DNA from 3 places in the Eggerthella lenta DSM 2243 genome. Region 3 is predicted to be linked to each of the others. Evidence: predicted binding sites of a transcription regulator. Region 3 holds the regulator's gene; each other region holds the start of a gene.
The links. Region 3 encodes LexA, which represses DNA repair genes until DNA is damaged. Its sites were predicted from a motif close to CNAACANNTGTTNG; they were not measured.

Region 1 (10,715 bases), 220 kb from region 3:
TCGATTCGCGCAGCGCCACGGTGATGCTGGAGACCCTGTCCATGATGAACGCCGATCTGCATGCCACCATCATGATGGTCACGCACGACTCGTTCGCGGCCTCGTTCGCCAGCCGTATCCTGTTCATCAAGGACGGCGCGGTGTTCAACGAGATCCGCCGCGGCGCCACGAGCCGCGGCGACTTCTTCAACCGCATCATGGAAGTGGTGACGTTCCTGGGCGGTGACGTGCGCGATGCTGGCTAAACTCGCTTTCCGCAACGTTCGGCGCTCGGTACGCGACTACGCTATCTACTTCGTCACGCTCGTGTTCGGCGTGGCGGTGTTCTACGCGTTCAACTCGGTGACCGGCCAGTCCATCCTGTTCGACCTCGAGGATACCGCCACGGCCAGCGTGTTCGAGATGACCGGTCAGATGTTGGGGATGTTCAGCGTGGTCATCGCCTGCGTGCTGGGCTTTCTCGTGCTGTACGCGAACGGGTTCCTCATCCGCCGACGCAAGCAGGAGTTCGGCACCTACCTCATGCTGGGCATGAACCCGTCCAGCGTGTCGGTCATCGTGCTTCTGGAGACGGTGGCGGTGGGCCTCGTTTCGCTGGGCGTGGGCCTGGCCTTGGGCTTCGCGTTGTCGCAAGGGCTGTCGTTCGTCACGGCGGGGCTGTTCAACATCCAGATGGAACAGTACCGATTCGTGTTCTCGACCAACGCCTTCCTGCTGACGCTGGGGTGCTTCGTGCTCATCTTCGCCGTGACGGGGCTGTTCAACACGCTGTCCATCCGGCGCTACAAGCTCATCGACCTCTTGTCGGCCCGCTCGAAGAACGCGCGCTTCCGCGTGCGCAACCCCTGGATCAGCCTCGTCGGCTTCCTCGCGGCCGTCGCCGTGATCGCGTGGTCGTACGTTACGCTCGTCGACAACGGCCTCATGCAGTTCGACGAAGGGTTCTGGCGGGCCACGGCGCTCATGGTGGCGGGCACGTTTTTGTTCTTCTGGTCGCTCGCGGGCTTCGCGCTTGCGGCGATCGAGCGCACGCGCGGCATCTACTTCAAGGGCCTTGCCATGTTCACGACGCGCCAGATCGCCAGCAAGGTGAACACGGCGTTCGTGTCGCTGTCGGTGGTATGCATCATGCTGTTCTTTTCGCTCACGGTGTTCTCCACGGGCATGGGCCTGGCGCGCGCGTTCAGCGGCAACGTCGAGGAGGGCACGCTGTACGACGCCACGCTCACGGCGAACGTGTACCTCAACGCGGGCGGCATCCACGACGAAGAGGCGCTCGCGAGCATGAGCGAGGAGGATCGGGAGTATCAGCGAGTCGCCGACGAGAAGGCCGCCGCCATCGCTGCGGACGCCGAGGCGTACGATTGGGATATCGCCGCGAAGCTGGCGGACGCTTCGCCGACGTGGGACGCGCTGGTGGATCGCTCGGTGCAGGTCGACGTGTACGTGGACGCCGATGAGAGCTATGGCGCGATCATGGATCGCTACGGCAAGGACACGGGCAACGATAAGCAGAACGAGGCGATGCACAGGCAGGGCATCTCGCTGGTCGGGGTCTCGCAGTTCAATGCGCTTGCCGAGCTGACGGGTCGGCCCACGGTGGACGTGGGCGAGGACGGCTACGCCGTGAACAACACGCTCGACGGCATGCAGGGCCTTGCCGAGGCGCTCGCAGGCAAAGGCGAGACCATCCAAGCGGCCGGTCGCACGCTGACGTCGACGGGCGAGCTGCGGCGCCAGCCGTTGGAGGACGCCGCGTTCGCTTCGAGCGGCGCCGAGGCGATCGTCCCCGACTCGGTGATCGCCGACCTGCGCGCCCAGGGCGTTGTGCCCGAGCAGTCCGTGCTCAACCTCATGTACAAGACGAGCCGAACCGAAGGCGACAAGCTGCTCGCGCAGATGCTGGGCGAGGCTTCTCCTCCCAGCGCCGAGGTGGCGGCTTCGGGGTGGAAGTTCGGCCCGAAGCCCTGGCCGGTGACGCTCTCGTTCACAGCCGAGGAGGTGGTCGTCCAGTCGAGCGGCATGAACATGATGATCTCGTACCTGGCACTGTACATCGGCTTCGTGTTCCTTATCGCCACGGCTGCCATTCTGGCCATCCAGCAGCTGTCCGAGACCAGCGACTCGTTGGCGCGCTACCGGGTGCTCGCCGAGATCGGCTGCGACCGCCGTATGATCTTCCGGTCGCTGCGCGCGCAGGTGCTCGTGTACTTCCTCGTTCCTCTCGCTTTGGCCGTGTGCCATACCGTATGCGCCGTCGGCGTCATCAGCGATGCGGTGCTCGCGCAGCTGGGCGTTTCGGTACTCGAGCCCGCGCTGATGACCGGCGTGCTGACAGGCATCGTGTACGGGGCGTATCTCCTGGTCACGCACTTCGCCAGCCGCAGCATCATCCGCGCTTCGCTTGGCAAGAAGCTGTTGGGCTAGGAAGAGGAGCCGGTTGGCGGCCCCGTCGGCTTGCGTCGGGGCCGCCTCCGCATGCTCGTTGTCGCCCGAAAGCCGCGTTTTCAGCGTGAAAACAGCGGCTTTCGGGCGACAACGTGTTTCGGGGGGGGGTGCCGCGCCTCGAACGATGCGCGGTTAGAACGAGAAGAGGTCGCGGACCTGCACGTCGAGGGCGTCGGCGATACGGCCGAGGTCGTCGAGACCCACGCTCACGCGTCCCGACTCGATGCGCCAGATGTGCGATTTGCTGCTGCCGATCATGAGGGCGAGCTTCTGCTGAGACAGGCTCTGCGCCTCCCTTCGCTCGCGAATCGCGCTCCCTAAAAGCACTCTTTTCCTATCAGCATCCATTCGTTCAGATTATTCGGTATAATCCTCAACACGGCTTCATATATGAAGCCGTGTTGAGGATGTGGGAGGAAGTTTGACGGTGCGTAAGCGACCCTGGGCGGTCGAGCCGGGCTTCCTCCTGCGCGAACCGGAGAATCGATGATGAAGATGTTCAAGAAGAAGACGAGGGTTCTGAACGCCGAGCTTCCGCGCCCGCTGCAGCGCAACGCGATGAGCACGCTGTACGCGAACTTGGGGTTCATGAGCTTCGACAAGCCGATGCGCACGATCGTGGTGACGAGCTCGGTGCCGAACGAGGGCAAAACGACGGTGGCCGTTGAGCTGGCTCGCGTGATGGCCGTGGCGGGGAAGCGCACGCTGCTCGTGGAATGCGACCTGCGGCGGCGCTCGCTGGCGGACAGGTTGGGGGTGCGCGCTCCCGTCGGGCTCTGCGCCGTCGTGATGGGGGATGAGGAACCGGGGCGGGCTATCGTGGCCACTCGTCAGCCGCGCATGCATTTCCTCGATGCCGAAGCAGGCGTGACCAGCCCCGTCGACATTCTCGATTCCCAACGATTCAGGCGCTTGCTCGGATGCCTGGCCGCTCGTTACGACCACGTGGTCATCGACACTCCGCCGGTGGGCGCGTTCGTGGACGCCGCCGTCGTCGCCCAGGTATCCGATGCGACGCTGCTTGTGGTGCGCGAAGGCTTCGTCGAGCGCGCAAGCGTCCAGAAGGCAGCCGAACAGTTGCGCGCGGCGGGCGCTAATCTCGTGGGGACGGTAATGAACTGCTGCGATACCGCAACGTCGGCCTACTATGCCGCCTACGGGGACAAAGCGGAGTAGGGTCTCGGCATGCGGGTCGAAGGCGCCTCTACTTTCCCAGCAGATGGCGGATGGCGGCCAAAGGATGCTTTTTCAGCATGCGCGGGCCGGCGTAGCGCATGACGGCGCGGATGCGTTCGCGTTCCTCGGGCTTGTAACAGTGGTGCTCGCATTCGTCGCACGAGGTCTTCACGTCCATCTTGCGGCAGCGCTCGGTGCGCAGCACGGCATAGGCGTCGATGCTCGCGCAGCCGGGGCACACGGCCTCGCCGCAGTGGGCGGTTTCCGTTCGCGCGGCCGCGTCGTGATTGTCGGCGCAGTACAACGCCACCATTTGGGATATGGTGCGCTTTTCGCGGTCGCGGCGCCGAGCGATCTTGGGGCTGTCCTGTTGGGTCATGTGACTCCTCCTGGTCTCGATCGCGAGGATACCAGAATCCAACCGAACGCGCACGCGCGTTTTTCCCTTGAGTCGGGGAATGCGGATCGACCTCGAACCATGCCGAATCGAACAGTTTGTGCTCAGAATTTGAACGAATCAGACGAACGGATGTTTTTGCCTATTCCGCGGTCGGACTGCGCTAAAATGAGCGATTGCACGGAAATGATAGTTCTCCGGTAGCCATATTCGACTCCGGCGCCGCGCCGGGCTGCGAACGATAGAAAGAGCGATAAGCCACATGGGACAGAACGCCATCGTCATCAAGGGTGCCCGCGAGCACAACCTCAAGGACATCGACCTCTCCATCCCGCGCGACGAGCTGGTGGTCATCACGGGCCTGTCGGGCAGCGGCAAGTCGTCGCTGGCGTTCGACACGATGTACGCCGAGGGCCAGCGCCGCTACGTGGAGAGCCTGTCCAGCTACGCGCGCATGTTCCTGGGCCAGATGTCGAAGCCCGACCTCGACAGCATCGACGGCCTGTCGCCGGCGGTGTCCATCGACCAGAAGACCACGTCGAAGAACCCGCGCTCGACGGTGGGCACCACCACCGAGATCTACGACTACCTGCGCCTCCTGTTCGCGCGCGTGGGCGTGCCGCACTGCCCCGAGTGCGGCCGCGTCATCAAGAAGCAGACCACCGACCAGGTGACCGACGAGATCCTCGCCCTCGCGCCCGATGCGAAGGCCATCATCATGGCTCCCGTGGTGGCGGGCCGCAAGGGCGAGTTCACGAAGCTGTTCGCCGACCTGCAGAAGGAGGGCTTCAGCCGCGTGCGCATCGATGGCGAGATCGTGAAGCTGGACGGCGAGCCGCGCACGCTCAACAAGAAGATCAAGCACTTCATCGACGTGGTGGTGGACCGCGTGCAGCTTAAAGCGAGCGCGACGAGCCGCATCGCCGAGGCGGTGGAGCTGGCCACGAAGTTGGCCGACGGGCGCGTGCTCGTGCAGGTGCTGGGCGACGACGGCAAGCCGCTCGGCGAGGGCGGCGGGCGCTCGTCCGGCGCGACGGGCGGCCTGGGCGCGGGGGAGCACATCTTCTCGCTCGCGCTGGCATGCCCCGAGCACGGACACTCCATGGACGAGCTGCAGCCGCGCGACTTCTCGTTCAACGCACCCTATGGCGCCTGCCCCGACTGCCTCGGCATCGGCAGCCGCGAGGAGGTGGACGCGTCGCTGGTGGCGCCCGACCCGTCGCTGTCGCTGAACGAGGGCGCCATCGCGCCGTTCAAGACCGGCAACTACTACCCGCAGGTGCTGCGCGCCGTGGCCGCGCACCTCGGCACCGACGCCGACACCCCGTGGGAGGATATGCCTAAGAAGGCGCAGGACGGGCTTCTGCACGGCCTGGGCAAGGACAAGGTGCGCGTCGACTACGTCACGGTGGACGGTCGCGAGACGTACTGGTACATCGAGTGGGAGGGAGCGCTGGCCGCAGTGCAGCGCCGCTACCAGGAGGCTCAGTCCGACGCTCAGCGCGAGAAGCTGGCCAGCTACTTCGCCATCGTTCCGTGCCCGACCTGCGGCGGCAAGCGCCTGAAGCCCGAGATCCTCGCCGTCACGGTGAACGAACGCTCCATCCACGACATCACCGAGATGAGCGCGGCGGACTCGCTCGAATTCTTCGACGGCCTCGCGTTCCACGGGTCGGAGGAGCATATCGCCGGGCCCATCGTGAAGGAGATCAAGGCGCGCCTCAAGTTCCTCGTGGACGTGGGTCTGGACTACCTCACGCTGGAGCGCGCCACGGCGACGCTCTCCGGCGGCGAGGCGCAGCGCATCCGCCTGGCCACGCAGATCGGCGCGGGCCTCATGGGCGTGCTCTACATCCTGGACGAGCCTTCCATCGGCCTGCACCAGCGCGACAACGAGCGGCTCATCGCCACGCTCGAGCGCCTGCGCGACTTAGGGAACACCGTCATCGTGGTGGAGCACGACGAGGACACCATCCGCAGCGCCGACTTCGTGGTGGACATGGGCCCGGGCGCGGGCGAGCACGGCGGCGAGATCGTGGCCATCGGCACGCCGGACGAGATCATGAAGGCCGAAGGCTCGCTCACGGCCGACTACCTGTCGGGCCGGCGCCGCATCGAGGTGCCCGAGAAGCGCCGCAAGCCGCGCCGCGGGTCGCTCAAGCTGACGGGCGCCACCGAGAACAACCTGCACAACGTCACGCTCGAGGTTCCCTTCGGCACGCTCACCGTGGTCACGGGCGTGTCCGGCTCGGGCAAGAGCTCGCTGGTCACCGACACGCTGGCGCCGGCGCTCGCGAACCGCGTGAACCATGCGCACCGCCGCACGGGCGCCTACAAGAAGATCACCGGGCTGGACAAGATCGACAAGGTCATCAACATCGACCAGAGCCCCATCGGGCGCACGCCGCGTTCCAACCCGGCCACCTACATAGGCCTTTGGGACGACATCCGCGCGCTGTTCGCCTCCACGCAGGAGTCGAAGGCCCGCGGCTACTCGCCGGGCCGCTTCTCGTTCAACGTGAACGGCGGACGCTGCGAGGCGTGCAAGGGCGACGGCCAGATCAAGATCGAGATGCACTTCCTGCCCGACATCTACGTGCCGTGCGAGGTGTGCGGCGGCGACCGCTACAACCGCGAGACGCTGCAGGTGACTTACCGCGGCAAGAACATCGCCGAGGTGCTGGACATGACCGTGGAGGACGCGCTGGCGTTCTTCGAGAACATACCCGGCATCAAGCGCAAGCTGCAGACGCTGTTCGACGTGGGCCTGGGCTACATCCGCCTGGGGCAGCCGGCCACCACGCTGTCCGGCGGCGAGGCGCAGCGCGTGAAGCTTGCCAGCGAGCTGCAGCGCCGCCAGACCGGCAAGACGTTCTACATCCTGGACGAGCCCACCACCGGCCTGCACTTCGAGGACGTGCGCCAGCTGCTCATCGTGTTGCAGCGCCTGGTGGACGCGGGCAACACCGTGCTGGTCATCGAGCACAACCTCGACGTCATCAAGTGCGCCGACCGCATCGTCGACCTCGGCCCCGAGGGCGGCGAGCGCGGCGGCACCGTGGTGGCCCAGGGCACGCCCGAGGAGGTCGCCCAGGTGGAGGGCAGCTACACCGGCGCCTTCGTGAAGAAGATGCTGGAGGACGGCCGGCTGTAGGGAACGCAGGCCGAGGGATCTTTTCGACCGCTTGCTGGTGTTTTGCGGCGATCTCTCGAAACCCCCTTTACCGCGTCGGCGGGACGTGCGACAATGCCCGCTTTGCAGACGGCGGAGAGAGCATGCGGGAAGAGGGTTCGATTCAAGTGGCGGAAACGGTGGCGGGGAACCGTCATGTTGTGCGCGGCATCGTATGCGCGCTTGCGGGCGGCATCTGCTGGGGCTTCTCGGGCACGTGCGCCCAGCTGCTCATGAACGACTACGGCGCTCCCGCCACGTGGATCACCTGCGTGCGCATGGTCATCGCCGCCGTGTTCTTCCTGTTCCTTACCGCGGTGCGCAACTGGCGCGATCTCGTAGCGGTGTTCCGAGACTGGCGCTCGCTCGCGCAGATCGCGGCGTTCGCCATATTCGGCGTGCTGTTGACCCAGCTCAGCTACTTGAACGCCATCTCGTACACGAGTGCCGGCGTGGGCACTACCATCGAGCAGGTGGGGCTCGTGCTCATCATGCTGTACGTGTGCGTTCGCGCCAAGCGCCTGCCGCGTGCTCGCGAGGCGGCAGGCCTCGTGTTCGCGCTGGGCGGCATGCTGATCATCGCCACGCAAGGCGAGATCGACCAGCTGGCCATCCCCGCCGAGGGATTGGCCTGGGGCCTCGTGTCGGCCGTGGCTTTGACGTTCTACACCCTCATGCCCGTGCGCGTGCTGAAGAAGTGGGGCTCCATGCTGGTGACGGGCCTTGCCATGCTGTTCGGCGGATCGGCCGCCTCGGTGGTGGTGCAGCCGTGGACCATGCCTGTGAACCTGCCGCTCGGCGGCATCGCGGCGCTGGTTGCCATCGTGATCGTGGGCACCTTGGGAGCCTACATGCTGTATCTGCAGGGCGTGAACGACGCAGGCCCCGTCAAGGCGAGCCTTCTGTGCTGCGTCGAGCCCGTTTCGGCCATGATCCTCGCGCTCGCGTGGCTCCATACGCCGGTGAGCGGCTGGGACCTCGCAGGATGCGCGCTCATCGTGATCATGATCTTCCTCGTCACCGAGCGAGAGCCGAAAACGGAGCAGGCCGCCGAGGGCGAGGGCGCGCTCGCCGACGCCTACGACGACCCGCCGCTGTTCGCAGGCCGCGCTTCGGTGCTGGGCTACTACACCAGCCGTCCGGCCACGCGCGATGATTTCGAGCGTGCCACGGCGCTGCTCGACGTCGGGCATCAGACGTTCGCGGAGCTCGGCATAGACGAGGGTCGGAGCAAGAAGTACCCATCGGCGCGTCGTCTCATGCACAGCATCAAGAACGGCACGACGCACGTCATCGAGGATGCCCACGGCCGCATGATCGCGATGTTCGCCGTGTCCTTCTCGCCTGACAAGAACTACGAGCGCCCCATCGACGGCGCTTGGCTCACCGACACGTCGGCCGAACCGCAGCCCTATGCGGAGCTGCATTGGGTGGCCGTCGACTATCCGGCTCGCCGCCGCGGCGTCGGCATGTTCATCCTCGACAAGGCCGACCAGATCGCCCGTGCGGGCGGCCGGTCCAGCATTCGCGCCGACGTCTACGAGCTGAACGGGCCCATGCAGAACCTGCTTGAGAAGCACGGATACGAACGCTGCGGAACCATCACGATCAAAGACGTGTTCGGGCGTGTGAAACATCGCGTGGGCTACGAGAGAATGTTGCGTTGACGGAGGGGGTATTCACCCCTTGACATGGTGTTTTGCTCGCCTGTCCAAAACTGGGGCAAAACTCTTGCAAAACATCTTTACCGCGCTGCCCATACATGCGACAATGCGCTGATGCAACGTGGCGCCGGCCGAGAGGCTTGCTGCCGCGCGAGGCGCAGGATCGATGAGAGGAGGAAACGTGGGTCAGACGGTCGCATCGGGCTCCGGGCAGGGCGGCGGTACCGCCGCATCGGGCAACCACGTGGTCCGCGGCATCGTCTTCGCGGCTCTCGGCGGCATCTGCTGGGGCTTCTCGGGCACGTGCGCCCAGCTCATGACCAGCGGTTTCGGCGTTCCCGTTTCCTGGATCACCTGCGTGCGCCTGCTGCTGGCCGCGGTCATCTTCCTCGTGGTGTGCGGCGTGCGGGAGCCGCGCAACCTGCTGGCCGCTCTGCGCGACGTGCGCTCGCTCGGGCGCATCGCGGCGTTCGCCTTGCTGGGCGTGCTTCTGACCCAGGTGAGCTACCTGTCGGCTATCTCCTACACGAACGCGGGCACCGGCACCGTGCTGGAGCGCCTCGGCCTCATCGTCATCATGGTGTACGTGTGCCTGCGCATGCGGCGCCTGCCGCGCATCCGCGAGGCCGCCGGCCTCGTGCTCGCCATCGGCGGCACCGTCCTCATCGCCACGAAGGGCAACCTCGGTTCGTTGGCCATTCCTGCGGAAGGCCTGTTCTGGGGCATCATCTCGGCGTTCGCGTTGGCGTTCTACACGCTGCTTCCCGGCAAGGTGCTGGAGAAGTGGGGCAGCTTCATCGTGACGGGCCTCGCCATGCTCATCGGCGGCGCGGTGGCCACCGTCGTCGTGCAGCCCTGGACCATCCCCGTCGAGGTTTCGCCCGAGCTTGCCGGGGTCATGTTCGCCATGATCATCGTGGGCACGTTCGCCGCCTACCTGTTCTACCTCCAGGGCATCACCGACGCCGGCCCTGTGCGCGCGGGTCTCGTCGGCTGCGTCGAGCCGGTGTCGGCCACGGTCATCTCGGCGGTGTGGCTGGGCACGCCGGTGGGCGTCGTCGACGTCGTCGGTTGCGCCATGATCATCGGCATGGTGTTCCTCGTCACCGAGCGCGAAGAGGGCTCCGGCGGCGCGGCCTCGTACGACGGGGCGGCATACGACCTTCCGCCGTTCCAAGGGCGCGCCACCGAGCTGGGCTACTACAAGGCGCGCCGTGCCACGCGCGACGACTTCGAACGCGCGAAGGCGTTGCTGGAGGACGGTCATCGCGCCATGGCCTCGCTCGGCATAAGGGAGGGTCTCAAGAAGTACCCGTCCGCGCGCCGTCTCATGCGTTCTATCGACGCGGGGAAGACCTATGTCGTGGTTGCGTCCTCGAGCGGTTCGAGGACGGATGGCTCCTCGGCCGACGAAGGCCGCATCATCGGCATGTTCGCGCTCAATCCTCAAGGCGATCCCGCCTATGCGCACATGACGGGTGCGAAGTGGGCCACGGAGCCCTCCTCGCCCGACAACCCCGCCTACTCGGCGCTGCATTGGGTGACCGTGGCGTCCGATGCGCGAAGACGCGGCGTGGGCGGTTACATCCTGGGAACCGCCGAGCGCATCGCCAAGGGCGACGGGAAGGTCAGCATCTGCTGCGACATCTACGAGGACAACGTCCCCATGCGCGAGCTGCTGCTGTCGTACGGCTATCAGTTCTGCGGCAACGTGGAGATCCGCTCCCGCTTCGGCCGCGTCAAACACCGAGCCGTGTTCGAACGCGTCTTGTAGCCTTTCGGCTTCGCCGCTCCAACCCAACCTCTGTTAAGCGAACGTATCCAAAGAAGAAAGAGAACCTCCTGTGCAATTTCGCAG
Region 2 (10,715 bases), 1.0 Mb from region 3:
TCCCCTTCGCCTTCATGCTCGCCCTCATGGGCTGGATCTACATATTCCGCTCCATGAACTTCGACGCGTTTCTTCCCCTCGTGGGCCGGATCGTCGTCGCCGCGCAGTCGCTGGGCGGCGCGCTCGTCGTGGGAGGATGCGTCACGGCGGCGGCGCTCGCCTTGTACGTCGTATCGGAGCGCGCGGCGGTTCGCGGGTACGCGACGCGCGACCTCTAGCCCATCTGAACCAGATCGGCCAGCGTCACGTTGTCCACGTAATCCTCGATGGCCTGGTCGAGCCCACGCCAGAAATTGATGGCCACGCACTGATCGCGGCGCGGACACGCCTCCGCGCCGTCTTCGAGGCATGACACCGGCGCGCAGCTGCCCTCGGTGGCGCGCAAGACGTCTCCCGCAGTGATCTGATCAGCCGGACGCGCCAACAGATACCCGCCGCTCACGCCGCGCACGCTTTTGAGAACGCCCGCCTTCACCAGCGCCCCGCCCAGCTGTTCGAGGTATTTGACGGACAGATCCTCCCGCTCGGCCGCTTGCCGCATGGTGACCAGCGCGCCGGCTTCCCCTTGTCGTGCGATGTCGATCATGAGCCGCAACGCATAGCGTCCCCGTGTCGATATCATCATGTTCGTCGCACCGTCCTTCGATGGTGTTACCGGCCTTGCCGCACGCGACGGCCGCACCCTTCTCGTTCGTGTCGTTTTCAAAAGTATAGCCCATCGTTTACCTGATAGAACACGCCTTTCTTGCAGGAATGTAAGGATGGGGCAAGCGGTCGGTAAGGCGGCGTTAAGAACCGCTTGGTATAACGTAGTGGGGAGTTTTCCTCTACAGAAAGGTGGAAACCATGAAAGGAACGGCGCATCGTGCATCGACGGCGCATCCAGCCATCACGTTCATCGGGCGCCTCGCCCTGGCGGCGCTCATCCTCGTCGTGCTCGTGGAAGTGTACTTTCTTGCACGCGGGTTCAACCTGTACCGCGAAGCGATCGAGGAAGCCGGCCTCGACGAGATGGCCGCATCCATCCAGAGCAGCGAGTCGTTCACGCCCATCGACGAGCTGCCGGACCTGTACCTGCAGGCCGTCGTGGCCGTGGAGGATCATCGGTTCTACGCCCATCCCGGCTTCGATGCCATCGCCACGGCGCGCGCCCTCATGAACGACCTCAAAGCGGGCGCCATCGTGGAAGGCGGCAGCACCATCACCCAGCAGCTGGCGAAGAACCAGTACTTCACCCAAGAGCAGACCGTCGAGCGCAAGATAGCCGAAGTGTTCATGGCGCTGACGATGGAGCAGCACTTCTCGAAGCGCACTATCCTGGAGCTATACGTGAACTCCATCTACTTCGGCGACGGCTACGAGGGCATCGGCAGTGCGAGCTGGGGTTATTTCGGCAAAGCCCCCAGCGCGCTCGATGCCGACGAATGCACGCTGCTGGCCGGCATCCCGAACGCGCCGAGCGTGTACGCGCTGTCTCAGAACCCTGGCCTCGCGCGCGAGCGCCAGCAGGAAGTGTTGCGGAAGCTCGTGTCCTACGACTACCTCGGGCAGGACGCAGCACAGCACATTCTGGGAAACCTGCGCGCGCTGGCCGCATGACGCGCCGTCCCATCGATCCGCTCGCGCCGAACACCGCGTCAGAGCGGTGCACGCCTTGCATGCAGGTTCTGTAGTCGTCGTAGCGCCGACGGGTTCGCCCGCACGGACGACGGGGGCTTTGGTAGGATAAGCCGCATGAAACGATTCAAAACCACCGTTGCAGCCGCCCTGACCGCCGTCGCCCTGCTGGGATCGCTCGGCTTCATGGCGGCATGCGGCCCCGAAGATGCAGCGGAGCCCGCGGCGCAGGCATACGTGAGCCCCTACGATTGGAGCGGACTCGAACGTTCGGGCGACCGCCTGGCTTTCCGCGAGAACGGCGAGGTGCGCTCCCAGTTTGGCGTGGACGTGTCCGACCATCAAGGCGCCATCGACTGGAGCGCTGTGGCGAGCGACGGCGTGGACTTCGCCTTCGTGCGCGTGGGCAACCGCGGCTACACCGAGGGCGCGCTGTACGCCGATGCCCGATACGCCGAGAATATCGACAATGCGACGAGCGCGGGCCTCGATGTGGGCGCGTACTTCTTCTCGCAAGCCGTCACCGTCGAGGAGGCGCGTGAAGAAGCCGAGTTCGTGCTGCGGCTGCTTGCCGGCCGTTACCTGGCGCTGCCCGTGGCGTACGACCACGAGCCCGTCGCCGACGGCGCGGGCCGTGCGAACAACATGGACCGCGAAACGCTCACCGCGTGCGCGCGGGCGTTCTGCGAGCGTCTCGAGCAGGGCGGCTACGGGACGATGATCTACGGCAACAGCGGCGACATGGCGCGCTACGACCGCGCCGATCTGGGCGGACGTCCCGTCTGGTTCGCCGAGTACGACGCCGCCCAGCCGCACGCGCAGTTCGACTTCGCCATCTGGCAGTACACCAACGGCGGCTCCGTGGCAGGCATCGACACCGCCGTCGACCTCAACCTGCTGCTGCCGCCCGCGAAGTAAAACCCGCCCTTGGCACGTTCATCGGTTCGTGATACACTGGCCGTTACTTTTCGCTCGAAATCATGAGGAGCATGCTCGATGGCTGGTCGCCTTTTCCGCTAAATCGCTCAGTCGATTTGCGATTCATCCCTGCGCCGCGCGTTCGCGCAACGCATAGTTGCCGCTTCGGCGGCCTTCTTCCATCTAGAATTGGTAGCGCAACCGCGTTCGCTACCTCACACTGACGTTCATCCGACCATCTCGTTCTATAGGAGCTATCCATGACTGCATCGACCGCGCCCCTGAGCGCAGCCGGTCGCGAGCTGCCGAAGCGCTGGCTTGCGATCATCGCCACCATCTGGGGCGGACAAGCCGCTTCTATGATCACCAGCTACGCCGCGGGATACGCCGTGGTGTGGTACATCACCGAGACTACGGGCAGCGCCATCATGCTGGCCGCGGCCGCCATCTGCGCGTATCTGCCGCAAGGACTGCTGTCACCCTTCGGCGGCGTCATCGCCGACAAGCACAACCGCAAGACGGTCATGATCGTGGCCGACCTCTCGGTGGGCATCGTGTCGCTGGGGCTGGGCATCGTCATCCTGTTCGGGCAGGTATCGTTTCCGCTGCTCATGATCCTCGTCATCGTGCGCAGCATCGGACAGGCCTTCCACGGCCCCGCCATGATGGCCGCCATGCCGCTGCTCGTGCCCGAGAAGCACCTGCTGCGCATCAACACGCTCGACCAGCTGCTCATGTCCGTCGCGTCCATCGGCGCCCCCGCGTTCGGCATCTTCCTGTACACCACCATCGGGTTCCACTCCGTGATGTTCCTCGACTTCGCCGGAGCACTCGTGGCCGTGGCGGGGCTTGCGCTGGCGAAGATCCCCACCGTCGCCGATGAGACCGCCGAGAACCAGCACGTGCTGGCGAACCTTCGCGACGGCTGGAAAGCGCTGTCGGCAACCCGCGGGCTCGTCATCCTCATCGCCGGCATCACCATCGGCATGATGGCGTTCGCCCCGCTGGGCGCCATCTTCCCGCTTATGACGTACGACCACTTCGGCGGTGACGGCTACATGGCGTCCGTCGTGGAAGCCGCGTTCGGCGTAGGGATGATCGCGGGGTCCATCGTGCTCATGGCCTGGGGCGGCGGCAAGCGCCTGGCCGGACTCATCGCGGTGGCCTCCCTCATCGTGGGTGTCACCACCACGGCGTGCGGATTCCTCGCCCCCACCATGTTCTGGGCGTTCGTTGCGTTGTGCGCCGTCATGGCGCTGGCATGCTCCTGGTTCAACGGACCGCTGATCACGCTCATCCAGCGCAACGTGCCCGAGGAGAAGACGGGCCGCGCGCTGGGCCTGGCCATGGCCGCCATGGGACTGGCCTCCCCCGTGGGCATCGCCATCGGCGGCGTGGCCGCCGAAGCTATGGGCGTAGCAGCGTTTTTCGTGGCGGACGGCCTCGTATGCATTGCGCTGGGACTGACCGTGTACCTGTTCAAGAGCGTGCGCGCCCTCGATCATGACGAGCCGCACGTCCTGCGCGACAGCGCGGCCGAGGCGAACGCGGAGATCGGAACAGTCTCGGAAGAGGGCTAGCGGCTCTCTTTTGCTCGAGACATCGAAACGGGGGCTGTCCGACACTGTCGAGCAGCCCCCGTTTTCGCCGAGTTAGGGAGGGTTGGCGTTTGGTGCAGCTTTACGGCTTCATGCCGGAACCGCCCTGCACCATGATGGTGTCGCCCGTTACGAACGAGGCATCGGGACTGGCCAGGAACACGCACACGCGTCCTACGTCCTTCTCCGCGTCGCCGAAGCGTCCGAGCGGGATCGCCTTCACGTTCTTCTCGTACATCTCGGGCTCGCGCTCGCGCCATTCCTCGAGCGCCTTCGTCATGACGATAGGGCATACGATGTTCACGTTGATGTTGTCGGGGCCCCACTCCGATGCGGCCACGCGGCTCATGCCTCGGATGCCCTCTTTCGCCGCAGCGTAGGAGCTCTGTCCTGGATTGCCGCCGATGCCCGCGCCGGAAGCGAAGTTGATGACGGATCCCGCCGTCTCCTTCAGGTAAGGGTAGGCATGCTTCATGTAGAAGAACGTCGCGTACAGGCCGGATCGAACCGCCAGGTCGAAGTCCTCCTCCGAATGCTGCACCAGCGTCAATCCCGACGCCGACGCCTGCGCGTTGTTGATCAGGACGTCGATGCGCCCGCCGAAGTGCTCGGCGCCCGCTTCGACCGCCGCACGCACCTCCTCTTCCACCGATCCGTTCGCGAGAATCGTGAACACTTCGGAGCCGAAATCGCGCTCAAGCTCCTCCTTCGCCGCTTCCAGACCGCCGGGGAACAGGTCGGTGAGGATGAACTTCGCACCCTCGGTGGCGAATGCGCGCTCGATACCCCGAGCGATACCGCCGCCACCGCCGGTGATCAGCACCACCTTGTCCTTCAAGCCCATGTCCATGCTTTCTCCTTCGATTCGCCTGCACAGCCTGCCCCGTATGGTACCGTGGCGCGCATGCAGGCATGCTATCGCGCCCTGAGAACTCAAAGACGTGTTCGGCCAGCGGCTTTTCCACCCGAAGCGATCGCGTCGAGCGGCGCGCTTCACGCGACGAGCGGCCTCTCGGGCAACCTCACGACCTTCGGGCGCTGCCGTATGCGGCGTTCTTTCGATTGCCGTACGCGCTACCTTTGCGGGCGTTCTTCTTGAGGTCCTTCAACACGTCGTCCTCGCTGCCGCCCTCCACCTGGACGCGCAGCTTGACCACCTGGTCGCGCAGGCGGGCGGCTTCCTCGAAGTCCATGCTTTGGGACGCGGAGGCCATGTCGTCCTCCATCGACTGGATGATGCGCAGCACCTCTTCGCGCGACAGCTCGGCAAGCTCCTTGTTCACCTGCTCGGCCGTGGTGCCGCCCATCTCGTCGGTGACGTAGCTCATGATGTCGTTGATGGCCTTACGGATGGTCTGCGGCTCGATGCCGTGCTCCTCGTTATACTTCATCTGGATGGCGCGGCGGCGCTTCGTCTCATCGATGGCCAGCGCCATGGAATCCGTCATCTTGTCGGCGTACATGATCACTTGACCCGAAACGTTTCGCGCCGCACGCCCGATGGTCTGGATGAGCGAGCGGTGGTTGCGCAGGAAACCTTCCTTGTCGGCATCCAAGATGGCAACGAGCGATACCTCCGGCAGGTCCAGGCCCTCGCGCAAAAGGTTGATGCCCACCAGCACGTCGAACTCGCCGCGGCGCAGATCGCGCAGGATCTCGACGCGCTCGAGCGTGGCGATGTCGGAGTGCATGTAGCGAGCCTTCACTCCCTGGTCCAGCAGGTGATCCGTCAAGTCCTCGGCCATCTTCTTCGTCAGCGTGGTGATGAGCACGCGCTCATCGCGCGCAGCGCGCTCCTTCGACTCGTCGATGATGTCGTCGATCTGCGATGCCGAGCCGCGCACGATGATCTCGGGATCCAGCAGGCCGGTGGGGCGGATAATCTGCTCCACCTGCTGCTGCGACACCTTCTGCTCGTAGTCGCCCGGCGTGGCCGACACGTACACGAACTGCGGGATGCGATCCTCGAACTCGTCGAAGCGCAGCGGACGGTTGTCCAGGCAGCTGGGCAGACGGAAGCCGTGCTCGGCCAATGTGATCTTGCGCGAGCGATCGCCCTCGTGCATGCCGCGGATCTGCGGAACCGTCACGTGGCTCTCGTCGATGATGCAGAAGAAGTCTTTCGGGAAATAGTCGATCAGCGTGTAGGGCGGCTCTCCCGGCTCGCGTCCGTCCATGTGGCGCGAGTAATTCTCGATGCCCGAGCAGAAGTTCATCGTCTCCAGCATCTCGAGGTCGTAGTTCACGCGCATCTCGAGGCGCTGCGCCTCCAGCAGCTTGCCTTCCTCCTTGAACTGCTGCAAGCGCTCGCGCAGTTCGTCGCGGATGGTGCCCAGCGCGCGATCCATCTTCGGACGCGCGGTCACGTAGTGGGAGGCCGGCCAGATAGGCAGAGCCTCGAACTCGCTCAGCACTTCGCCCGTCACGTTGTCGATCTCGGTGATGGACTCGATCTCGTCGCCCCAGAACTCGATGCGGATCGGATGGTCGGCGTAAGGCGGGAACACATCGAGCGCATCGCCGCGCACGCGGAACGTGCCGCGCTTCTGCTCGTAGTCGTTGCGGTCGTACTGGATATCGATGAGCTCATGGATGACCTGGTCGCGATCCATGTCCTTCTGCTTGTCCACGAACACGGCCATGCCGGCGTAGTCCATCGGGCTGCCAATGCCGTAGATGCACGACACCGACGCCACCACGATGCAGTCGCGCCGCGACAGCAAAGCCGACGTGGCCGCATGGCGCAGCTTCTCCACCTCTTCGTTGATGGACGCGTCCTTCTCGATGAACGTGTCCGACGAGGGCACGTACGCCTCGGGCTGGTAGTAATCGTAGTACGACACGAAGTACACCACGGCGTTGTCGGGAAAGAACTCCTTCAGCTCGCTGGCCAGCTGCGCCGCCAGCGTCTTGTTCGGAGCCATGACCAGCGTGGGCTTCTGCACGGCCTCGATGACCTTTGCCATGGTGAACGTCTTGCCGGAACCGGTGACGCCCAGCAGGTTCTGATAGCGCAAGCCCTCCTTGACGCCGGTCGCCAGCTTCTCGATGGCCTGCGGCTGATCGCCCGCCGGCTCGTACGGAGACACCGCTTTGAACGGCGTGGAGGCAAGACGAACCTCGGGCAGCTTGCCCTCCATCTCGATGCCTTCGATATTGGAAAGATGAGCCATGCTGCTCCTTCCGAACAACAGCGGAGCACCGACGCGTCGGAGCCGCGCAACGTAAAACTTCGCAGGAGATCCAGTGTATCACAGCATCTGTAACATGAACAGATGTTCGTTAGTAAACGGTTACGAAGCGGAGGGCAACGCACGCCCCGAGCCTAGCTCTCCGCCCTCCAACCCGTCGGCTGCGCTCGACCGAAGCAGCAGCGAGAGCTGCTCTCGCGCCGCCCGGTTCAAATTGCTGCCCGAACGAGCTTTAAAGGAGTCGAATTCGACCCCTTTAAAGCTTGGATTGTACAGGGTTTCCCAAAGACCCAGATATTCGATAACATCGTGAGTCCTCATCCAATTCTTTATCACATCTTTCGGCGTGGGGCTTTTATAGCGCGCAATATCGGTAAGCGAAACGTAATCAGCATAGGCGTCGCCTTTACAAAACGTCACTTCGATACCTTGCGCGTTGATCGTCGCACGATCAGACATACGGCATACACCTCTCTTTATCTGTTCCGATGATCTGAGAGGATCCTGCGGATCTTGCAAGCATGGTACGGGCGGCGCGGAACATCCGCCGCCTCTATGGGCATCCGGCCGAGCACGCAGACCGGCAAGCACTTGCACTGGTTCTTTTATGATGCTAGCATCATATCACAGATTTACAAACATATGTTCGTAAATTTTCAGTATTGTAGCGAGTTCGATAACCGCGACAGCCACACGGCAATGGTATACTCTGACGCCGTCGCTCACGCATACGGAGCGCGCACCCGTTCGATAGCAGAAGGATCGACCGTGACCAACGCCTTGAAGAACATACCCGGCCTGGCTGTATGCCTCGCCCTCGCATTGCCGTGCTGGTTCATCGGGCAGCAGTTCCCCATCATCGGCGGGCCCGTGTTCGCCATCCTGGCCGGCATGGCCATCGCCGTGTTCTGGAAGCAGCCCGCGCGCGGCCGCGTGCAGACCGGCATCGCGTTCACCGGCAAGAAGGTGTTGCAGGCCGCCGTCGTGCTGCTGGGCTTCGGGTTGAACCTCGCGCAGATCGCCCAGGTGGGCATGATGTCGCTGCCCATCATCGGCTCAACCATCGCCACTGCGCTGATCGTGGCGTTTTTGCTGCACAAAGTGCTGCGCATGCCCTCGGAGATCTCGACGCTCATCGGCGTGGGCTCGTCCATCTGCGGCGGTTCGGCCATCGCGGCCACCGCGCCTGTCATCAAGGCGCACGACAAGGACGTTGCCCAGGCCATCTCGGTCATCTTCCTGTTCAACGTGCTGGCCGCCCTTATCTTCCCATCGCTGGGCAACGCGCTGGGCATGACCAACGAAGGCTTCGGCCTGTTCGCCGGCACCGCCGTGAACGACACCTCGTCGGTGACGGCAGCCGCCGCGGCATGGGACGGCATGCATCCCGGCTCGAACGCGCTCGACCAGGCCACTATCGTGAAGCTCACCCGCACGCTGGCCATCATCCCCATCACGCTGGTGCTGGGCATTTGGGTGGCGCGTCGCGAAAGCCGCGACCCCATCGCGCTCGAAGCGCAGGGGCACAGCGTGGTGAAGCCCGCAGGCAAGCTGGGAGGTTTCAGCCTGCGTCGCGCGCTGCCCGTGTTCATCCTGCTGTTCCTGGCCGCGTCCGTCATCACCACGATAGCAGTGTCCGCCGGCATCGACGCGGCCGTGTTCGAGCCGCTCAAAACGCTGTCGAAGTTCTTCATCGTCATGGCCATGGCCGCCATCGGCCTGAACACCGACATCGTGCATCTCGTGAAGTCGGGCGGCAAGCCCATCCTCATGGGCCTCTGCTGCTGGGTGGCCATCGCCGCCGTCAGCCTGGGAATGCAGCACGTCCTGGGATTGTGGTAGCGGCCACCGCTGACGCCGCACGGGATCCTTCGACTCCGGCGCTTCGCGCCTCCGCTCAGGATGACAACGCCCCCAACAACCAAAACAGGCTCCGGCCAAGAACCGAAGCCCGCAGCTTTACCAGGGACGGGTCGTGGGCGAGGGGTCTGATACGAGTTCCGCACGAGCCGAACAGCCCAGCGGGCTGTTCGTGCGAGCAGGACTGTCTGAGTTGCAGACCCCTCGCCCACGACCCGTCCCCGCAGGTTGAACGCGAGGACCTACAGGTCCTTGGAATACTCTCCCCACCAGGCCAGCACCTTGTTGCGCATCTCCTCGGGAGTACCGTCGTTGTTGAACACCACGTCGGACGCCTCGATGCGATCCGCGTCGGTGATCTGCTGGGCGATGCGACGACGCACGTCGGTCTCGTCCCAACCGCTCTTCACCGCACGCTCGATACGCAGGTCGATGGGCGCGAGGACGGCGATCACCACGTCGGCGTCGTAAGCGAGCGACGTCTGGCGGTTCTTGAACACCGAATGCTCCACCACGACGGCCTTGTGGCCTTCAGCCTCCAGCTCGGCCACGCGGTCGGTGAACGCCTCTTCGATGCGCGGCAGCGTGATGCGGTTGAGCTTGCGCGTCTCGGCCGGACTCACGAACGCCTTGGCAGCCAGCGCGCGGCGGTCGATCTCGCCGTCGGCTCCCAGGATGTCCTCGCCGAACGTTTCCACGAGCTCGGACTTCACCGTGTCCCACAGAAGGACGTCGTGGCCCACTTGGTCGAGATCGATGTTCGGCAAACCTTGCTCGACCAGCGCCTTGCGGGCCGTGGACTTGCCGGCTCCCATGCCGCCGATGATGAACAGCTTCTTCATGCGTGCATTACCTCCTCAATCATGCCGCCTCCCAATACGGTGTCGCCGTCGTAGAGAACGGCGTATTGGCCCGGCGCCGTGGTTGGCTGCGGACTCCGCAGCGCGAGCGATACGCGCTGGTCGTCTTCCGGCTCTATGATACACGCACACGGACGGCTCCGGTAGCGTAGTTTCACCATCGCGCCGTACGATTCGCCGAGCGATTCGAACGCTTGCCAGTTCATCCCGCCCACCACGACGGAGCCGATGAGCGTCTCGTCGGCAAAACCCACCACGAGTTCGCGGGTTTCGACGCGCTTCTCCACCACGTAGTACGGCTCGGGGCCTGCCACGCCGATGCCCTTGCGCTGTCCCACCGTGTAGTTCGCCAGCCCCTCGTGGCAGCCGAGCACATTCCCCATGCGATCCACAATGTCCCCAGGCGCGTCTTCCACGCCACGCGCGCGCAGAAACGGACGGTAGTCGCCCTCGATGAAGCAGTTGTCTTGGCTTTCGGCCTTCTCGGCCACGACCAGGCCCAGATCGGCCGCGATCACACGCACCTCCGCCTTCGTCATGGCCCCCAGCGGCAACACGAGGCGCGCCAGCTGCTCCTGGCTCAACAGCGAAAGCATGTAGCTTTGGTCCTTGCGCGCATCCAGGGCTCGCTTCACCACGAAGCGCCCCGAATCGGACAGGCGGGCAATGCG
Region 3 (10,715 bases):
TCGCCGTCGAGCACGCGAGCCGGCGGCGATTCGAGTCGCGCCACGATGGAGAGCACGCGGCCCCGCTCGGCCGTCGGGAGCGCCCGCAGCTCGACGAGCAACGCGCGGACCTCGTCGTCGGGAACCTCCTGCGGAAAGTACGCCACCCACTCCTCCAACGTCACCCGGCGAAGCAAGGCATGGAGCAAGGTGGACTTCCCCGCCCCGTTTTTGCCGACGAGCCCGACTCGATCCTCGTTGCCCAGGTACAGCTCGGGATGATGCAGCATGCGCTCCGGGCCGAGCGGCATGCTGCCTGCGGGGAGGCGGGCGAGCACCTTGCGGGGCGCGGGCGCGGCGTCCAGCTCCAGGGAGCCGCGGCGCTCCTTCTTCGCATCGAGCGCCTCGAGGCGTTTCTCGGCCACGCCTATGCGCTTGTCCATCTGGGACGAAAGCTTGCCCGCCTTGCCGTCCTGTCCCGTATAGACGGCGAGCTTGATCTTCTCCCGCCCGTCGCGGTCGTGCCGGTCGAGATGACGCGCCGAGCGCCGGGCGGCCGATCGAGCGGCCACGGCGGCGCGACGATCTCGCTCGGCCTTGATGCGCGCCAGCTCGCCGCGCGCCTGCCGGCGCTCGGTTCGCACGGTATCTTGGCGCAGCTCGAGCTCCCGGCGCGCCTGGGTGTACGTCCCCGGAATAGCGAGCGCTCGGCCGGCCTCGATGAACACGCACGACCGCACAAGCTTGTCGAGCAGCGCGCGATCGTGCGATACGAGCAGGCCGACGCCCTTGAAGGAGGAGAGCGCCTGCGCGACGAGGGCGCGCGTGGGAGCATCGAGGTGGTTCGTCGGCTCGTCGAGCGCCAGCACCTGCGGTTCTGCGGCAAGCGCGCACGCGATCTGGATGCGCTTGCGCTCGCCATGGGACAGCATAGCGTAGCTCCAGAGCTGCTCGTCCTCGATTTCCAATAGCGAGCGCAGCTTCACCGCCGTCGAACCGTAGTCGCAGGCGAACTCCTCGAGCGTCTCCGGAGGCGTCGCGGTCGATTGCCGGCACACCGCGCCGCGCACGCGGGGCGTCACGGCGCCTTGATCGGGTGCCAGGGTGCCGCAGATGCAGTGCACGAGCGTGCTCTTGCCAGCGCCGTTCGGCCCGACGATGCCCGTCCAGCCGCTCGCAAACGCGAGCGAGACGTCGTCGAGCGCAGGCTGGTCGGCGCCTTCGTAGGTATGGGAAAGATGATGGGCGGTAACGAACATGGCGACCTCCGTTTAAGAGGCGCACGGGTGGCTCTGCTCAGCGTTCGGCGATGCCGATGAAGGAAGGCCGCACGGATCGGAAGAGGAAGAAACGCGAGGCGAAGTCGAGAACGATGACGAAAGCGCACCCGATGCGGCTGATTAATGAATGCAAGGGGTGAAAAAGGGCTTTCGTTATCGCTTCATGTTCCGTTTCTCCTTCGCGAAGCGCCCGTCCGCATGAGGATGCGTCGGCGCGGCATGATTGGCTGCTCGCCCGAGTCTAGCACGCCGCAAGCGGCGCGTAAACCCCCGAACGGACGCGCCTCCGGGGTGGCGGAGGCGCTACGCAGCCGCAGAAACGCAGCATCTGCGGGTTATGGAACGGCCGCGCGGGGCCGGGAAAGGTCTCGGCTAGAACCCTGCGAACAGGCTGGCGAGTGCGAGCGCCGCGAACACGCATCCGCCGACGACCGCCTGCCAGCGCTGCACGCGGCCGAACGCCACGCCTTGCGCCGAACCCGTGCGCACGGCCGAAACGATGGAGGCGCCGTCGCGATCGGGCAGAACCGCATGCTGGGGGAACGCTATGATGCGGGCGCGTCGAGCAGGCGCCGAATCGAGCTTCGGTTGAAGGGCCGACGTTCCCTCGACGGGGCAGTTCATCTCAAAATTCTTCATTTTGTGGCCTCCTGCTCTTGCGTAGAACCTTTGTTCGCGTATATAATAGGTCGAACAAAGGTTCATGTCAATAGAAATTTCATACATTTGTTCGATAGGCGTAGAGGCGACGAAAGGATTACCTATGGCCGAGAAAGTGACGAAGCGCCAGCAAGCGGTGCTCGACTGCATCGAGGAGTGCATTCGGGAGAAGGGATACGGCCCGACCGTGCGCGAGGTCTGCCAGAGCCTCGGCCTCTCCTCCCCCTCCACCGTGCACGTGCACTTGAAGGCGCTCGAGGAGAAGGGCCTCATCAAGCGCGATCCGCTCAAGTCGCGCTCCATCGCCCTCACCTACCAGCTCGAAGACGCCGCGCTGGCCACCAACGTGGTGCAGCCCAGCTTCAGCAACATCGTGAACGTGCCCCTCGTGGGCAACGTGGCCGCCGGCTCCCCCATCCTCGCCGAGGAGAACATCACCGACACCCTGTCGCTTCCCACCGAGATCGTGGGCGACGCCCCGTCGTTCTTGCTCTCCGTGCGCGGCGAGAGCATGATCGAGGCGGGCATCAACGACGGCGACTACGTCGTGGTCAAGGAGCAGCCCGTGGCGAACAACGGCGACATCGTCGTGGCCATCATCGACGACGGGGCCACGGTGAAGCGCTTCTTCAAGGAAAGCGACCATATCCGCTTGCAGCCGGAGAACTCCACGATGGATCCCATCATCACCACCGACTGCGCCATCGCCGGCAAGGTGGTCGCGGTCTTCCGCCGCCTGTAGCGGCGAACCGCACGCTGGTCGTCAGCTTGATCGAACCGCGAAGCCCTGCCGCAATCCGACCGCTTCGGCAAGGCTTTTCCGGCTTTTCCGAACGTGCCGCTGCGCCGGTTCCCGCTTTCGCCGTCCGATAAGGCGCCGCCGCAGACCGGCCGCAAGAACGAAACGCCTACCCTGCGACGAAGCGAGCCGCCCCGGGTCGATGCCCGGGGCGGCTCGCTTACCTTAGAGTTACTCTAACCGACCGTGTAAGGACGGAACATGCTCGCGAACGAAGGAGCCGCCAGCATGACGATGCGCGTGCCCTGCTCCTCATGGGTTTCCGACAGGATGTGGCATCTTTCGTGCGCCACCGACACGAGGTCGCCGCGGTTGTAGGGAATCAGCACGTCGAGATGCTCGTCTTGCGCCGAGGCGACGCGGGCAACGTGCTCCACGAGCTCGCCTACGCCCTCCCCCGTCGCCGCCGATACGAACTGAGCCTGCGGATGGCGCGCTTTAAGGGCGCCGAGGCGCTCCTCGCCGAGCAGGTCGCACTTGTTGAACACGAGCACGCGCGACAGGTCCTGCGCGTGTATCTGCCCGAGCACGTCCTCGACGGCCGCGATCTGCGCCTCGTACTCGTCCGACGAGGCATCCACCACGTGCAGCACGAGGTCGGCGCCCGTGATTTCGTCGAGCGTCGATTTGAACGCCTCGATGAGCGTGGTCGGAAGCTTCTGGATGAACCCGACCGTGTCGGTGACGGTGATCTCGCGGCCCTCGGGAAGCTCGAACTTGCGCGTGGTGGAGTCGAGCGTGGCGAACAGCTTGTCGTACGCCAGCACGTCCGCATTCGTCAGCCGGTTGAGCAGGCTCGACTTGCCGGCGTTCGTGTAGCCGGCCAGCGCCACCTTGAACATGCCGCTTTCGTAACGGCTTTCGCGCTGGACGGCGCGCACCTCGGCCAGATGCTTGAGCTCGCGCTTGATGGACGTGATGCGCTTGCGCACCATGCGGCGGTCGACCTCGAGCTGGCTCTCGCCTTCGCCGAAGCGCGATCCCACGCCGCCGCCCATGCGGTTGGAGGCCAGGTGGGCCCACATGCCGCGCAAGCGCGGCAGCAGGTACTCGTTCTGGGCGAGCCGCACCTGCAGCCGGCCCTCCTTGCTGGTGGCGTGCAGGGCGAAGATGTCGAGGATGAGCGCCGTACGGTCGATGACCTTCACGTCGCGGCCCATCGCCTTCTCGAGGTTCGCCTGCTGGGAGGGCGTCAGCTCGTCGTCGAACACGACGAGGTCGGCCGCGTGGGCGCGCGCAAGCTCGGCCACTTCTTCGGCCTTGCCCGTGCCCACGAACGTACGCGGATTGGGCGCGTCGAGCTTCTGCGTGGTGGTGGCCACCGCGTCGGCGCCTGCCGTATCCACGAGGCGCTCGAGCTCGGCGAGCGACGATGCCAGCGGCCACGTGGAGCCGGGGCGATCCACACCGACGAGCACGGCGCGCTCGCGGCGCTCTTCGGAGATCGGGGTCATGCCCCGCGTGATGACTGATTCGAATTCCGTCATGGATCCAACCTTTCGATGCAGAGACGAGCACGCCGGCATCGGCGTGCGAAGACAGTCGGGAGCGGCGGCGAGCCGCTAGAGAAAGGCGTGCGCTGTCTGCATGATAGGTGCTCCGATCTTGAACGGTTCGACGGCAGGAGTGTGCCCGTGGCTTCGTATCATATCACAAGCGTTCCTTCGTCTGGAGAAACCGTCAGGCAACGCCGTCATCAAGCAGCTCGAGCGCTTCTTCGACGAGCGACGGGATATCGCGCGACGTCGCATCGAGCCACCGGATACGCGCGTCCTTGCGAAACCAGGTGCGCTGCCGCTTCGCGTAGCGGCGCGTGGCCAGCTTGATCCGCTCCACAGCCTCGTCAAGAGAGATGAACCCGTCGAGAGCCTCCACGATCTCCTTGTACCCGATAGCCTGCGGCGCCGTCACGCCTTCGCGAAAGCCCCTGTCGAGCAGCCCTTCCACTTCCGCCACGAGACCCGTCTCCACCATGGCGTCCACCCGCGCGTCGATGCGCGCGCACAGCACGTCGGGATCCACCGCCATGCCGAAGAAGACGGCCGGAACCAACTGCGGGATGTGGGCGAGTTTGGCGCGCTGTTCGGCGTAGGTCGTGCCCTCCTCTAGCAGCTCGAAGGCGCGCACGACGCGCTTGACGTCGGCGGGCGGGATGACGGAGGCGCTGGCCTCGTCGCGCGCCGCCAGCAGCTTCCACAGCGCCTCGGCGCCCTGCTCGCGCGCCAGGGCCTGGTAGCGTTCGCGAACGGGGTTTCCCACCTGCTCGCCTGCGGGAAAGTCGTAGTCGTCGACGGCTGCGCGCACGTAGAAACCGGTACCGCCGGCCAGCACGCAGCGGTTGCCGCGCGCGTCGATGGCACGGAAGCGATCGCGCGCATAGTTCTGGAACAGCGCCGCGGAGAAGGGCTCGCCCGGGTCGACGAGGTCGAACCCGTGATGCGGCACGAGGCGCTCGGACGCGGGAAGCTTGCCCGTGCCGATGTCCATGCCGCGGTAGATCTGCATGGAGTCGGCGCTGATCACCTCTCCGCCCAGCTCGAGAGCCAGCGCTTGGGCGAGGTCGGTCTTGCCGGATGCCGTGGACCCGACGACGCAGACCGCCGGAGCCTTCAGCGGATACGGTGCTCCCCCGCCCGTCGGATCAGCGCCCGTCCGCAGCATCGGGCCCGTCCACGATCTCGCCGGCGAGATACCACGTCTTCGCCTCGTCCACGCGCACGCGCACGGTGCTGCCCGCAAGGTCCTCCGCGCGCACGCCTGCCGGCGCCGGCGCGTGGACGGTCTGGTTCTTCGGACTCTTACCTGCCAGCAGGCGCTCGTCGCGCTTCGACGCGCCTTCCACCAGCACGTCGACCGTGCTTCCCAAATCGCGCTGGTTCGCCTCGAACGCGCGCTGTTGCACGAGATCCACCAAGCGGTCGAAACGCTGCTGGATCACCTCGCGCGGTGTGTCGTCGTCCATGGACGCAGCCGGCGTGCCCTCGCGCTTCGAATAGATGAACGTGAACACCTGGTGGTAGCCCACCTCGTCCACGAGGCGGTACGTGTCCTCGAAGTCCTTGGCGGTCTCGCCGGGGAATCCGACGATGATGTCGGTGGACAGCGCGATGTCGGGTACGGCGTCACGCAGCTTCGCGACAAGCGCGCGGTAATGATCGCGCGTGTAGCGGCGGTTCATGGCCGCAAGCACCGCATCCGAGCCCGACTGCACGGGAAGGTGCAGCGCCGGCATGAGCGAGCGCAGCGTGGCGAACCTGCCGACGACCTCGTCGTTGAGGTCCTTCGGGTGGCTGGTGGCGAACCGCAGGCGCTCGATGCCCGTCTGGTCGAGCGCGTCCAGCACCTGGGCGAAGCGCGGCGAGCCGTACAGGTCGCGCCCGTAGGAGTTCACGTTCTGCCCCAGCAGCGTGATCTCCTTCACGCCGGCGGCCACATAGCGCTCGGCCTCGGCCACGATGTCCTCCAACGGCCGCGACTTCTCGCGTCCGCGCACATACGGAACGATGCAGTACGAGCAGAAGTTGTTGCAGCCGATGGTGATGGGCAGCCATGCCGCCCATTCGTGCTCGCGCGCCGTAGGCAGCTCGGTGGGGAACGATGACGCGGCATCGAGCACCTCCACCTGATGGCTGCCCTCTTCGAGCGCCGCTTCCAGCAAACGCGGCAGCGACCCCAGGTTATGGGTGCCGAAGACCACGTCGAGGTGCTTCAGCTCGTCGACCAGCTTCTCGCCATCGCGCTGGCCGATGCATCCGCCCACAGCGACGATGCGCTTCGACAGCGGCGTGCCGGCGCGCAAGGGGACGTTCTTGAGCGAGGCCACCTGGCCGTACAGCCGCGTGTCGGCGGCTTCGCGCACGCAGCAGGTCATGAACGCCACGACGTCGGCATCCTCGATGGCGTCCACCTGCAGCGCTCCCATGCCCTCGAGCATGCCGGCGATGCGCTCTGAGTCGTGCTTGTTCATCTGGCACCCGAACGTGCGGATGCAGAACGTCAAGTTCGTAAATGGTGTATGCATGGGCTCGTTTTCAGCGAATCTCGGGGACGGGACGGTGGGCATCGTCGCCTAGAGGCTGCGCGACGCCGCGCGTATAGCGCGGATCCACCGTGAAGCGTATGGCAGTGCGGTACTCGCCGTCGATGACGATGTCGGCGAACGACGGTACGCAGGCGATCTCGATGCCGATCGGAGACAGGAAGCCGCGGGAGATGGCGATGGCCTTGACCGCCTGGTTCACCGCACCGGCGCCGACGGCCTGGATCTCGACGCTTACGCCGTCTTTCACCATGCCGGCAATCGCTCCGGCAACGGAGGCGGGCGACGACTTCGATGATACCTTCAAGCAGCCAACGTCTGGCTTTTGTTCGGAAGTGGACATGCCTATCCTTTGTCGTTGGTAGTCCGTGTGGTTCGTCTTGTATGCTGCGTTAGGATTCCGTTGTGCTATAGATAGGTTACTCTTACGCCCTTGCTATTCTACCTATTCGCGGTATGGTGCGCAACCTGCGGGTATGCTGTTATCGAGCAGGTTCGTCATCGTAGCTTTTCAACCGGGATGCGGATGTGCACGCCATCCTTGCCTACGCGCACGTCCGGCTTCACCGCTGATTCCAGGTAGTAGTCGCGCGCCAAATCCGAGAACGCGCATGCTACGCGTCGCGAGAACGATTCGAGGTCTTCGGGCGCGATTCTGAGACCGCGCGCATCTCCCGCCGGCGCCTTCGCCGGCCGCGCGGCCGGCCGCGCGTCGGCCTCCCCTTCGATGCGGACGCGGTTGATCAGCGGCTCGACCGGCGCGATCTCGCCGTCCAGGATGCGGCGTGCGGAGCGCTCCGAGATGACCAGGCCCAGCGCCTCGGCCTCGTCCGCGAAGCTCGCCGGATCCACGGCCACCGACAAGCGCTTGGCCACCGGCAGCTCGGAGGCATCGGCGCAGAACGCGCGCATAGCCGAGGTGAGCGACGACAGTCCGAATGCGTACAGCGTCGCCGCGATGTCGGTGAGCGAACCGAGGTACACGGTGCAATCGTGGCGGCATTCTATGGCGAACTCGCAGGCGGTGCGCAGGATGTTCTTGGGGCCGCGCACCGCGATGCTGCCCGATTCGGTGCGCTCGAACACGGGGAAGCTCGACTGATCGGTCTTCTCGCCGAGCTTGTCGAGGTTCGTCTCCACGAAAAGCGCGGCGCCCTTGCCCGCGTCAGAGGCGACGACGCGGGCCGTCTCGGCGTTGACCGCGATGGAGTACAGCGCCATGCCGCGGCCGTGGATGCCCCACTTGTCCATGTGCATGCTGTCGAGCTTCGACGTGACGCGCGGCTCGAAGATGCGCTCGTGCATGGCTGCCGGCACGCCGTCGCCATCGTCGATCATGACGAGGCGGCGGCGCTGTCCTTCGCGCGACACGGCCAGGAAGATGCTCTTGGCGTGCGCATCGCGGGCGTTGCGCAGCATCTCGATGACGATATCCTCGGTGGAGCGGATGTCGTGCGCGGCCTGCCTACGCTCGGCTTCGGCGCTCCTCAAACGGACGAAGCCATCCCCGAGGTCGGCCTCGACCCGGAGATGGCTGTCGCCGCATACGTTCTCTATGAAGGCTTCCAGCGCTTCGTCGGCCATGCCGCGCGCGCCCTACTTCGCGACGCCGACCGCGCGGCTCTCGCGGATGACCACGACCTTCACCTGGCCGGGATACTGCATCTCGTTCTCGATGCGCTGCGCGATGTCGTGCGCAAGCACCGTGGTGGCGGCTTCGTCCACCGTGTCGGGCTCCACCATCACGCGCACCTCGCGACCCGCCTGAATGGCGTACGTGCGCTCCACGCCCTTGTACGAGCTGGCGATCTCCTCCAGCTTCTCGAGGCGCTTCACGTAGGCGTCGAGTGTCTCCTTGCGGGCGCCGGGACGCGCCGCGGACACGGCATCGGCCGCCTGAACGAGCACGGCCAGCACGCTGGACGGCTCCACGTCGTTGTGGTGCGCCTCGATGGCGTGCACGATCTCGGGTCGCTCGCCGAAACGGCGGGCCAGGTCGGCTCCAATGACGGCGTGGCTGCCCTCCACCTCGTGGTCGACCGCCTTGCCCAAATCGTGCAGCAGGCCGGCGCGCTTGGCCGGGATGGGATCCAGCCCCAGTTCGGAAGCCATGACGCCGGAGAGGTAGGCCACCTCCAGCGAGTGGTTCAGCACGTTCTGGCCGTACGAGGTGCGGTAGCGCAGACGGCCCAGCGTGCGCACGAGCTCGGGGTGCAGATCGTGGATGCCGGTGTCGAACGTGGCCTGCTCGCCCGCTTCCTGGACGCGCTGGTTCACGAACGCCTCGGCCTTGCCGAACATCTCCTCGATGCGCGCCGGATGGATGCGGCCGTCGGCCACGAGGTTCTCCATCGTAACGCGGCCGATCTCGCGACGGACCGGATCGAAGCACGAGATGGTCACGCACTCCGGGGTGTCGTCGATGATGAGGTTCGTTCCGGTCAGCTGTTCGAACGAGCGGATGTTGCGGCCCTCGCGGCCGATGATGCGGCCCTTGAGGTCGTCGGAGGGGATATGGATGGTGGACACGGTGGTTTCGGCCGAGTGGTCGGCCGCCACGCGCTGGATGGCGAGGCTGAGGATGGAGCGGGCCTTCTTGTCGGCCTCCGCCTTCGCGCGCGCCTCGGCATCGCGGATGATGGCCGCGGACTCGTGCGTCACCTCGTCCTTGAGGGTGTCGAGCAGCTCCGCCTTCGCCTCGTCCGGCGTCATGCCGGCCACGCGCTCGAGGCGGTAGTTCACCTCCCGCGTGGCCTCTTCGAGATCGCGTTCGCGACGCTCGAGCTGGCCCTGCATGGATGAGATCTGATGCTCGCGCGCGTCGAGCGATTCGACGCGGCGGTCGAGCGATTCCTCGCGCTGCGAGATGCGGTTCTCAGCGGAACGCACTTCGCGCAGACGCTCCTTGCTCTCGGCTTGCGCATCCTGCTTCAGCTTGAGAGCTTCGTCCTTCGCTTCGATGATGGCCTCGCGGCGCAGCGTTTCGGCTTGTCGTTTCGCGTCGTTCACCACGGATTCGGCCTCTTGCGCCGCTCGCTTCGTGGATGCGTTGACCAGGTAGCGGGTGACGACGAAGCCGAGGGCGATGCCGACGACGGCTCCGATGATCAGCCAGATGAATTCGGGCATACGCTCCCCCTTTCGTTTCAGTTTCCGATAGAGCGTTACATTCAAAAGAACATAGGCATAAAAAATCCCGGAAAAACCGGGCATGAACGAACGCACGCGATACGGGCAGCATCGTATGAATTTGTCTATAGGAAGTACCCTCATCAGGTACGATCATTCAAGCTATACCATATGATAAAGGTTGTGCCCGAATTGTAAAAGCCCTGACAAGAAATAATCTGAAATGCAGGGCCGCGCCGCCGCCGCAGGCGCAGCCGACGGCGCGGATGCGCTCATCCTTCGACGGGGTTCGCCTCGCACCAGAGGCGGGCGGCGGAGGATGACACCGAGGCGCTGAAGCCTTTCTGGGCGAGGCGGCGGTAGGCGGCGTCGCGGCGGTTCTTCGCGCGCGGCGGCTTGCGGTCGAGCAGCGCGAGTGCACGGTCGACCTCCCCCGCGTCGTCGTCGGCAGCGGCCAGCGCCTCGACGCTGTCCGCGTCGATGCCGAGGCTCTCGAGCTCGGCGGCGATGCCGCGTCTGCCGCGCCCTTGGGCAAGGCGACTGCGCACGAGCACGTCGGCGAAGCGCCCGTCGTCGACGAGGCCGCAGGCGAGCGCGCGATCGAGCGCCGCTTCGACGGCCTCGGCCTCGAAGCCCCCGCGCGCAAGGCGCTGGCGCAGCTGCTCGGAAGCCCGCTCGCGCACGAGGCAGAGCCGCTCGATCTTGCGGAAAGCGGCGTCGGGATCGGAGAGCCGCACATCCTCGTCGACTTCGCCGGCGTCATGGCGGGAAGGCTGTCCGCCGGCCGCACTGGCAGACAGGGAGCGCGAAGCGCGGCTCGGCCGTCGAT

Region 1: a site for LexA is predicted at 4,147-4,160, ahead of uvrA (excinuclease ABC subunit UvrA). Genes of this name have one in related genera too.
Region 2: a site for LexA is predicted at 7,960-7,973, ahead of ELEN_RS12635 (YeiH family protein). Genes of this name have one in related genera too.

What each region holds. Positions count from the first base shown of each region.
Region 1 covers NC_013204.1:1,688,610-1,699,324, forward strand. The annotation lists gene ELEN_RS07085 (ABC transporter ATP-binding protein) at 1-245, shown strand, start outside; gene ELEN_RS07090 (FtsX-like permease family protein) at 235-2,427, shown strand; gene ELEN_RS07095 (helix-turn-helix domain-containing protein) at 2,581-2,775, opposite strand; gene ELEN_RS07100 (CpsD/CapB family tyrosine-protein kinase) at 2,935-3,624, shown strand; gene ELEN_RS07105 (nitrous oxide-stimulated promoter family protein) at 3,653-4,003, opposite strand; gene uvrA (excinuclease ABC subunit UvrA) at 4,284-7,175, shown strand; gene ELEN_RS07115 (GNAT family N-acetyltransferase) at 7,298-8,860, shown strand; gene ELEN_RS07120 (GNAT family N-acetyltransferase) at 9,039-10,631, shown strand; gene ELEN_RS07125 (GNAT family N-acetyltransferase) at 10,702-10,715, shown strand, end outside.
Region 2 covers NC_013204.1:2,938,519-2,949,233, forward strand. The annotation lists gene ELEN_RS12595 (ABC-2 transporter permease) at 1-218, shown strand, start outside; gene ELEN_RS12600 (RrF2 family transcriptional regulator) at 215-625, opposite strand; gene ELEN_RS12605 (biosynthetic peptidoglycan transglycosylase) at 847-1,599, shown strand; gene ELEN_RS12610 (glycoside hydrolase family 25 protein) at 1,735-2,535, shown strand; gene ELEN_RS12615 (MFS transporter) at 2,796-4,115, shown strand; gene ELEN_RS12620 (SDR family NAD(P)-dependent oxidoreductase) at 4,216-4,983, opposite strand; gene uvrB (excinuclease ABC subunit UvrB) at 5,156-7,306, opposite strand; gene ELEN_RS12630 (KilA-N domain-containing protein) at 7,427-7,783, opposite strand; gene ELEN_RS12635 (YeiH family protein) at 8,093-9,166, shown strand; gene coaE (dephospho-CoA kinase) at 9,427-10,026, opposite strand; gene mnmA (tRNA 2-thiouridine(34) synthase MnmA) at 10,023-10,715, opposite strand, start outside.
Region 3 covers NC_013204.1:1,906,794-1,917,508, forward strand. The annotation lists gene ELEN_RS08050 (ATP-binding cassette domain-containing protein) at 1-1,238, opposite strand, end outside; gene ELEN_RS08055 (hypothetical protein) at 1,632-1,898, opposite strand; gene lexA (transcriptional repressor LexA) at 2,023-2,661, shown strand; gene hflX (GTPase HflX) at 2,895-4,205, opposite strand; gene miaA (tRNA (adenosine(37)-N6)-dimethylallyltransferase MiaA) at 4,399-5,379, opposite strand; gene miaB (tRNA (N6-isopentenyl adenosine(37)-C2)-methylthiotransferase MiaB) at 5,360-6,739, opposite strand; gene ELEN_RS08080 (stage V sporulation protein S) at 6,750-7,100, opposite strand; gene ELEN_RS08085 (ATP-binding protein) at 7,256-8,341, opposite strand; gene rny (ribonuclease Y) at 8,354-9,886, opposite strand; gene ELEN_RS08095 (regulatory protein RecX) at 10,159-10,715, opposite strand, start outside.